Regions from separate parts of the Blastococcus sp. SYSU DS0753 genome, predicted to be linked through region 2. Evidence: predicted binding sites of a transcription regulator. Region 2 holds the regulator's gene; the other holds the start of a gene.
The links. Region 2 encodes LexA, which represses DNA repair genes until DNA is damaged. Its sites were predicted from a motif close to TCGAACANNTGTTCGA; they were not measured.

Region 1 (4,205 bases), on a different contig from region 2:
GCGTGGCGCACCCGGTAGGTGTCCATCATCGAGATGCAGCTGACCCGGTCGGCGCCGAAGCGGTCGATCACCGCGTCGTAGACCTCCATCCGGCGCGCGGACTCCACGTCGATGTCGATGTCGGGCAACTGGTGGCGCAGCGGCGAGAGGAACCGCTCCATCAGCAGCCCGTAGCGCAGCGGGTCGACGTCGGAGATGCCCAGCAGGTAGGTGACCAGGCTGCCGGCGCCCGAGCCGCGAGCCGCCGCGCGAACCCTCAAGCTCTTGATGAGGTCGACCACGTCCGCGACGGTGAGGAAGTAGGACGGGTAGCCGAGGGAGTCGATGACCCCGAGCTCCTCCTCCAGCCGCTGCCGCACCCGGGTCGTGGGCACCACGCCCCGCCGCCCGAGCCCCGCCTCGCACCGGGCGCGCAGCACCTGCGCCGGGCCCATCCCCCGCTCCGCCGGCGTGGTGACGACGTCCAGCTCGGGGTACCGCACGCTGCCGATGCCCAGGTCGCCCGCGGGGTCCACGGCGCACTGCTCGGCCAGCCGGGCGGTGCGCTCGAGCAGCCGCAGGGCGGCGTCCCGGTCGGGGCCGGTCAGGTCCTCGGCGACCTCGGCCATCTCCTTGCCCGACTTCAGGTAGCCCTCGGCCGTGGTGCGGTCGACGTGCCGGGCGCTGAGCGGGACCAGCCGCCGGGCGGCGTCCAGCACGTCGGCGGTCGGGGCGTCGAGGGCGTCGACGTACCGGACCGCGTTGCTCAGGACCACCGGCGCCTGCTGCTCGGCGGCGAACCGGAGCAGCGCCTGGGCGCGCTGCCGGTCACCCCGGCCCCGGTGGTGCACCACCTCCAGCGCCAGCCCCGGCCCGAAGACCGCCCGCCAGGCGTCCAGCTGCTGGCCGGCCAGGTCGGCCCGACCCGCCAGCAGCGCCCGGCCCACCGGGGAGTCGGGACCGAGCAGGGGGACCAGCCCGGAGGCGTGCTCGGCGGCGATCGCCAGCGAGCTCACCGGCTCGCCGCGGGTGCCGCGCAGGTGGGTGGCGCTGGTCAGCCGGCACAGCGACCGCCAGCCGGCCCCGTTCCGCGCGAGGAAGGTGACCCGGGGCAGCCGCGGGTCGACGTTCACCCCGCCCCGGGCCGGGGTCCGGCGCGGGGGCGCCGCGGCCCGCGACCGCGGGGACCGGGCTGCGGAGGGCTCCTCCCCCAGCACGTGCGCGAGCGCCGGCGGCACGCTGGTACCCAGCGCCGGCGCCACCGCCAGGTCGACCCCGAAGATCGGCCGCACCCCGGCCGACCGGCAGGCCAGCGCGAACTTCACCGCGCCGTAGAGCCCGTCCCGGTCGGTCAGGGCCAGCGCCGGCATGCCGTGCTCGGCGGCCCGGGCCACCAGATCGGCGGGGTGGTTGGCCCCGTACCGCATGGAGTAGCCGGAGGCGACGTGCAGGTGGACGAAGGGGTCACTCACGTCCGGGACCCGGTGGACCGGGACCCCGACCGGGACGGCGCCCCGCCGACCACGTGCGGCCTCGGGTAGCGGGGCGGCTCGGGCGGTGCGTCGACCCCGAGCCCGGCCTCGACCACGGCGAGGAAGCCCCGCACGTCACGGACCAGGTCGTCGGCCTCCCGCTCGGTGACCGCCCGGGACAACCCCGCCTCCGCCGCGGCGCGTTTGGCCGCACCGGCGGCGAAGAAGGTGGCCCACTCCCCCAGTTCGGGGGCGACCTGCCCCAGCAGGACCCAGGCGCTGCGCGGCCGCCGGCGGCCGCCCTCGGGACGGGTGCGGGCGGCCAGCACCGCGGCGGCGGCCCGGAGCGCCGCCAGGTGCGCGGTGGCGTACCGCTCCCGCGGATCGGTGGCCGCGGCCGCCTCGGCCAGGCCGCGGTGCGCCTGGCGGAGCAGCCCGGCGGCCGCGGCGGGCAACGCGGGCGGCAGCGGCAGCTGGCCGGCCGGCACGGCTCGTACGGCGCCCATCAGTCGTGCACCCGGACGAGCCACCAGCGGTTGCCGGCGGCGTCCCACGTGAGATCGTAGACGCCGGCGAAGCTCATCCGGGACCGCCCGGCCCGCACCGCCTCCACCCGCCAGACCTCACGGGGCGCCACCAGGTCGTCGGACGCACCGCCCGCCTCCGCGTCCCGCAGCCACCACGGCGCGGTCTCCAGCCAGGAGTCGAGCAGCTCGCCCACGACGTACCGGGACTGCCCGCGCCAGAACTGCACCGGCCCCAGCGGGCCGCGCTCGACCTGCACCTCTTCGCCGGCCCGACCGACGACCTCACCGAGCACCCGGCTCATGACAGCCTCCCCACGCCTCACCCCGCGCGCACGCCCGCCACCCCACCGGCGGGGAAGAGAGCCGGGAAGGACGGGCCGGTCGTCGTTCGAACACGCGTTCGAACGACGACCAGTAGACCCGAGCGCCCACCCCTCGTCAAGCCGGGCCACGGCGTGTCCGTCGACCGCGCCCGCACCCCCCGCCGGACGGGACACACCGGGCGCGCCTCTTTCCGGGCGGTGGCAGGATCAGTGCATGAGCCCACCCCCGCACCCCCGGGTGGCCGCCGTCGCCCGGGCCCTCGCCGCGGCCGGCGCCGAGGGTGAGGTGAGAGTCCTCCCCGCCGAGGTCCGCACCGCGGCCGCAGCCGCCGCCGCGCTGGGCGTGCCGGTCGGTGCGATCGTCAACAGCCTGCTCTTCCTCGCCGACGGCGCGCCCCTGCTCGTCCTCACCAGCGGCGCGCACCGCGTCGACGTCGTCCAGGTCGCGGCGCTGCTCGGCGTCGGCTCCCTGGCGCCCGCCCCCGCGGACGTCGTCCGCGAGCACACCGGCCAGCCCATCGGCGGGGTGGCCCCGGTGGGGCATCCGGCCCCCCTCGGCACCCTCGTCGACGTGGAGCTCGCCCGGTACGACCGGCTGTGGGCCGCGGCGGGGCACCCGACGGCGGTCTTCCCGACCAGCTACGACGAGCTGCTCCGCATCACCGCCGGCACCGCGGCCGAGGTGGGCGGCGGTCCGCTCGACGGGACCGCCACGACGGTCGGCGGCGGCGACCTGTCGGACGCCACCGGGGTCGCGCCGTGACGGGCACCCGCCCGGCCACCCGGATCCTCGAGCTCCCCGTCCCCTGGATGCGGGAGCACATGCACGAGGTGCTGGCCATCTACGGGCTGGCCATGGGCTACGACTCCGGCATCGTCGCCGGCCGGTACGGCTACGCGATCCAGCACACCGAACGGCCCGGCTTCCGCGCCGTCGGGGCCTTCGCGCAGACCCCGGAGGGCGAGCGGCTGGTCGGCTTCGGGTACGGCTACCTCATCGCCCCCGGGCAGTGGTGGCACGACCAGGTGCGCGCGGCGCTGGACCGCCGCACGGCGAAGAAGTGGCTGCCCGGCGCCTTCGAGGTCTGCGAGCTGCACGTCCACCCCGACGCGCAGAGCCAGGGGCTGGGCCGGCGGCTGCTGCACGCGCTGGTCGAGGGCCTGCCGCACCCGGTCGCCCTGCTCTCCACACCGGACGCCGACACCAAGGCGTTCCGGCTGTACCGCGCCGACGGGTTCGTCGACCTGGCCCGCGGCTACCACTTCCCCGGCGATTCCCGCCCCTTCGCGATCCTGGGCGCACGGTTGCCGCTGCATCCGCGCGACCCCTCCGCGACGAACTCCCGGTCGTGACCGCCCCCGAACCCGCCGCACCCGTGGACGTCGCACCCGTGGACGTCGTCGTCGTCGGCTCCGGCCACAACGGCCTCGTGGCCGCCTGCTACCTCGCCCGGGAGGGCCTGTCCGTGGAGGTCGTCGAGTCCGACGACGTCCTCGGCGGGGCGGTCTCCACCGTGGAGCGCTGGCCCGGGGTCCGCGTGGACCGCGGGTCCAGCGCGCACGTCATCGTCCGGCACAGCGGCATCGTCGAGGAGCTCGACCTCGCCGCCCACGGGCTGCGCTACGTCGACTGCGACCCGTGGGGCTTCGCGCCGGCCCCCTCGCCCGGCGATCCCGGGCCGGCCGGCCGGCCGCTGGTCTTCGCCGTGGACCTCGACGCCACCTGCGCCTCGATCGCGGCCGCCTGCGGACCGGCCGACGCCGCGGCCTACCGCCGGTTCGTCGAGGTCTGGGGTCCCCGCAGCCGGGCCGTGGTCGCCTCCTTCGGCCGCGCACCGTCGGCCGGTGGCCTGGTGCGGTCGTTCTGGCCGCTGGGTGCGCCCACCGAGGGACGGCCGCGCACC
Region 2 (4,205 bases):
CACGCTCACCGACACCGTCGGCTTCGTGCGCCACCTGCCGCACCAGCTGGTGGACGCGTTCCGCTCCACGCTGGAGGAGGTCGCCGCGGCGGACCTGCTGCTGCACGTGGTCGACGGCTCCGACCCCGATCCGCTCGGCCAGATCGACGCCGTCCACGTCGTGCTGAGCGAGATCGACGCGGCGGCCGTGCCGGAGGTCATCGTCGTCAACAAGGTCGACGCGATGAGCGAGGAGGACATCCTCACCCTCCGCCAGGCCCTGCCGGGCGCGGTCTGGGTCTCGGCCCGCACCGGCGTCGGCATCGACGCCCTCCGCAAGCTGGTGGCCGAGCGGCTGCCGCACCCCGACGTCGAGGTCGACGTGCTCGTGCCCTACGAGCGCGGTGATCTCGTGGCCCGGGTGCACCGGGACGGCGAGGTGCTCGGCGAGCGGCACGAGGACGGCGGCACACGGCTCACCGCGCGGGTGGACGGCGCCCTCGCCGCGGTGCTCGAGGAGTTCGCGGTCCCGGTGGGCTGAGCTGGGGCGGTCGATCGGCTCGGATCACGATCCGGTCACGGGCCGGTACGGTGGCGGCGTGACCAGGGGCGCGGTGCGAGTGGCCGAGTCACCGCGCGCCGCCCCCGTGGTCCCGCCCGGCCGGCCGCCGTGGTGGCTGGTCGCCGTGGCGCTGCTGGTCGGCGTCCTCATCACCGCCGACCTGCTCCGCCACGGGCCGTCGGAGCGGATGGACCTCCGGGTGTCGGAGATCGTCAGCGACTGGGGCCTGCGGGACACGCCGGGCTACCCGGCGGTGTGGGTGGTCACGCAGCTCGGCGGGCGCGTGACCATCCTCGTCGTCCTCGCCGGCCTGGTCGGCTACCTGCTGTGGCGGCGCGGCACCTGGATGCCGGCCCTCCGCGTGCTGCTGGCGCTCGGGGTGCTGACCGCCGGGGTGTACGCGATCAAGCACGGGATCGGGCGGACGGCGCCGGCGTTCCCGGGCTCCTACTTCTTCCACGCCGACGGCGCCTCGTTCCCCTCCGGTCACGTCGCCAACGCAGTGCTCATGTGGGGGGTGGCCCGCTGGCAGGCGGTCGAGTACGGGCTCCCGCCGGCGGTACAGCGGACCTTCTGGTGGCTGAGCGTCGTCGGGCCGGTCGCCACTGGCGCGGCGATGGTGTCGCTGGACTTCCACTGGGTCACCGACGCGGTCGTGGGCGCCGCTGTCGGGATCGTCCTCCTGGGCGTGGTTCATGCACTGGACGCGATGGTTCTGTCACGCTTGGTACGTGCCCGAGCAGGCCAAGCGAGTTCCTAGCCGCGCCCGGCGGCGTCGGCTCGTCGTCGCGAGCGCCCTGACCGGCGCCCTGGCCGTGCTCGTCCCCGCGTCCGCGTCGGCGGAGGAGCCGGCGCCGGAGGTCCGGTGCGCCATCACGGACCCCCGACTCGCCGAGCTGTCCGGCCTGGTGGTGGTAGGAGAGCAGATGCTCGCCCTCAACGACGGCGGTGACCGGGTCGAAGTCCTCGGGCTCGATGCCGCCTGTGCGGTGGTCGACGTGCAGGCCGGGGCCGCGGACCCCTTCGACCCCGAAGACCTCGGCGTCGGCTCGGACGGGAGCGTCTGGATCGCCGACACCGGTGACAACGGCACGAGCCGTGCCACCGTCGCGCTGCATGTCCTCCGGCCCGACGGCGCGGCAGCGCTGCATCGGCTGACCTACCCCGACGGCGCGCACGACGCCGAGGCGCTGCTCCTGGCCCCGGACGGAACGCCGTACCTCGTGACCAAGGAAGTGCTCGGCTCCAGCGGGGTCTACCGGCCCGCCGCCGCGCTCGTCGACGGCGGCACTGTGCCAATGGAGCGGGTGGGCACGGTCAACGTCACCCTCACCGGAACCCCGGGTGGCCCCGTGGGTCGTGCGGGGCAGTTGCTGATCACCGGAGGTGCCGTTGCCGGCGACGGGAGCGCACTGGCGCTGCGCACCTACACGGACGCCTACGTGTGGCCGCTGTCCGGTTCGGACGTGCCCGGTGCGCTGGCCGGCGAACCGGTGCGGGTGGCGCTCCCCGAGTCGCCGCAGGGCGAGGCCGTCAGCTTCTCCGCCGACAACCGGGCGCTCGTGGTCGCGAGCGAGGGCCTGCCCAGCGCCGTCACCGTGGTTCCCCTGCCCGCCGCGAGCCCGACTCCCGCGGAGGACCCGCTGCCGTCCTTCGCGGAACTCACCCGCTCGGACCGCTCGCCGATCGCCTCGGCGCTGATCGCCGCCGTCGTCGCCACTCTCGTGATCTGGGTGGGCGGGAAACTGCGCCGCCGGACCTGACCCTCAGACCCGGCGCAGGACCGACACCACCCGCCCGAGGATCGTCGCCTCGTCTCCGGGAATCGGTTCGTAGGCCGGGTTGTGCGGCAGTAGCCACACGTGACCGTCCCGGCGCTTGTAGGTCTTCACCGTCGCCTCGCCGTCGATCATCGCCGCCACGATCTCCCCGTTCTCGGCGGTCGGCTGCTGGCGGACGACGACCCAGTCGCCGTCGCAGATGGCGGCCTCGACCATCGAGTCGCCGGCCACCTTGAGCATGAAGACGGTTCCCTCGCCGACCAGCTCGCGCGGCAGCGGGAAGACGTCCTCCACCGCCTGCTCGGCGAGCACCGGGCCACCGGCGGCGATCCGGCCCACGAGCGGGACATAGGCGGGCGCGGCGGCCTGCGCGCCGTCGCCGACCACGGGGGGTTCGACCGGTGCGGCGGTGGCCCGGCCGGCATCCCCGGGCAGTCGCACGTCCAGGGCGCGCGGCCGGTTGGGGTCGCGCCGCAGCCAGCCCTTCTTCTGCAGCACCGAGAGCTGGTGCGCGACCGAGGACGCCGAGGACAGCCCGACGGCCTCGCCGATCTCACGCACCGACGGGGGGTAGCCGCGCCGGTCGATGGAGTCGCGGATCACCTCGAGCACCCGCCGCTGCCGCTGGGTGAGCCCGTCCCCATCGGCCGCGCGGTCGGGAAAGGCCCGTACCGACGCCGAACCGTCCGCCGTCCCCGGGGCCACGCCCGCGGTGCCGCCCCGGTTGCCGGACGTCCTGCTCGAGTCCGCCACGTCTCCTCCTCGCCGGCTGCCCGCGCAGCTCTCGACCCTCGTCGTCGGAGGAACGGTAGCGCCGATCGGCGGCCACTTCAAACAGGTGTTCGAAACTTTCCCGTGTCGCTCCCCAAGTGTCGGTCCCATCCGGTAGACATCGGACAGGCGTTCGAATCGAACACACGTTCGGGTCCGGCGGGTGCCGGCCAGGAGGGCTGAACACATGACGAGCAGCACGGCACTGCGGGTCCGCGGCCAGGTGCCGGTCGACCCGGGGGAGCGGCGCGCCGGTCCGCCACCCGCCCGGCATCTCCGGGTGCTCCCGCCACCTCGCTCCTACGCGGAGATGTCCGAACTCCAGCCCGCGCCGGCTCGCGGCAGGACGAGCGGCCCGCGGGCGACGGTGGGGCGGTCGCCCGGCCGGGGGTGTCGGGGGCGGGTGGAGCAGCCGCCGCTCCGGTTGACGTCGCGCGGCCGTCGCGTGCTCGTGGTCCTCACCCTCCTCCTCGCCGCGGGCGTGATCGTCCTCGGCAGCGCCGTCCTCGGGGATGCGGGTGGCGGATTGGAGCTCATGGGGACGACCAATGTGATCGTCGAGCCGGGTGACACGCTCTGGTCCATCGCCGGCACGGTCGCCGACGGGCGCGATGTCCGCGACGTCGTCGTCGACATCCAGCGGCTGAACGGGCTCGGCTCCGCGGCCATCTCGCCTGGTCAGGTCCTCGTCCTGCCCTGACGGCCCCGCAGGGCTCGGTGCCTGCGCGCCAGGGCAAGGTGTTCACAACGCGGCTCGGCGACTTCGTCAACCCTCAGTACAGGCATGTTCACCGTGCGTGCTGGTCGGCCACCTACGGTACGTCCGTGTCCAGCGTCATGGAGAACCGCGCCGCCGTGTTCACCACTCGTCCCCAGGCCGTCGAGGTCCACCAGGCGGGTGCCTGGTGTGCGGGGGAGCTGTTGGGGTGGCGACACGACGACTCCGGCGCGTGCCAGATGTGGGTGCGGGTCGTCACCGGAGGCGAAGAGCAGGCGCTCTGGATCGACCTGGGGGATGTGCGGCTCCCGGAGTCGCCGGTCGTCGAGGTGTCCCCGGTGACGCAGGCGATGCCCGCCTCCCCGTCCGCGGCACCGCTCCGGGACGGTCCGTC

Region 1: the regulator LexA is predicted to act here: its motif matches at 2,367-2,382, upstream of ACI799_RS09765 (DUF6504 family protein).

The regions. Positions count from the first base shown of each region.
Region 1 is NZ_JBJHAT010000009.1:72,044-76,248, reverse strand. Features, by position in the region: gene ACI799_RS09775 (DNA polymerase III subunit alpha) at 1-1,451, opposite strand, end outside; gene ACI799_RS09770 (SAV_6107 family HEPN domain-containing protein) at 1,448-1,957, opposite strand; gene ACI799_RS09765 (DUF6504 family protein) at 1,957-2,280, opposite strand; gene ACI799_RS09760 (YbaK/EbsC family protein) at 2,516-3,064, shown strand; gene ACI799_RS09755 (GNAT family N-acetyltransferase) at 3,061-3,654, shown strand; gene ACI799_RS09750 (phytoene desaturase family protein) at 3,651-4,205, shown strand, end outside.
Region 2 is NZ_JBJHAT010000002.1:260,147-264,351, reverse strand. Features, by position in the region: gene hflX (GTPase HflX) at 1-520, shown strand, start outside; gene ACI799_RS03215 (phosphatase PAP2 family protein) at 579-1,301, shown strand; gene ACI799_RS03210 (hypothetical protein) at 1,273-2,304, shown strand; gene lexA (transcriptional repressor LexA) at 2,308-3,075, opposite strand; gene ACI799_RS03200 (LysM peptidoglycan-binding domain-containing protein) at 3,497-3,793, shown strand; gene ACI799_RS03195 (hypothetical protein) at 3,919-4,205, shown strand, end outside.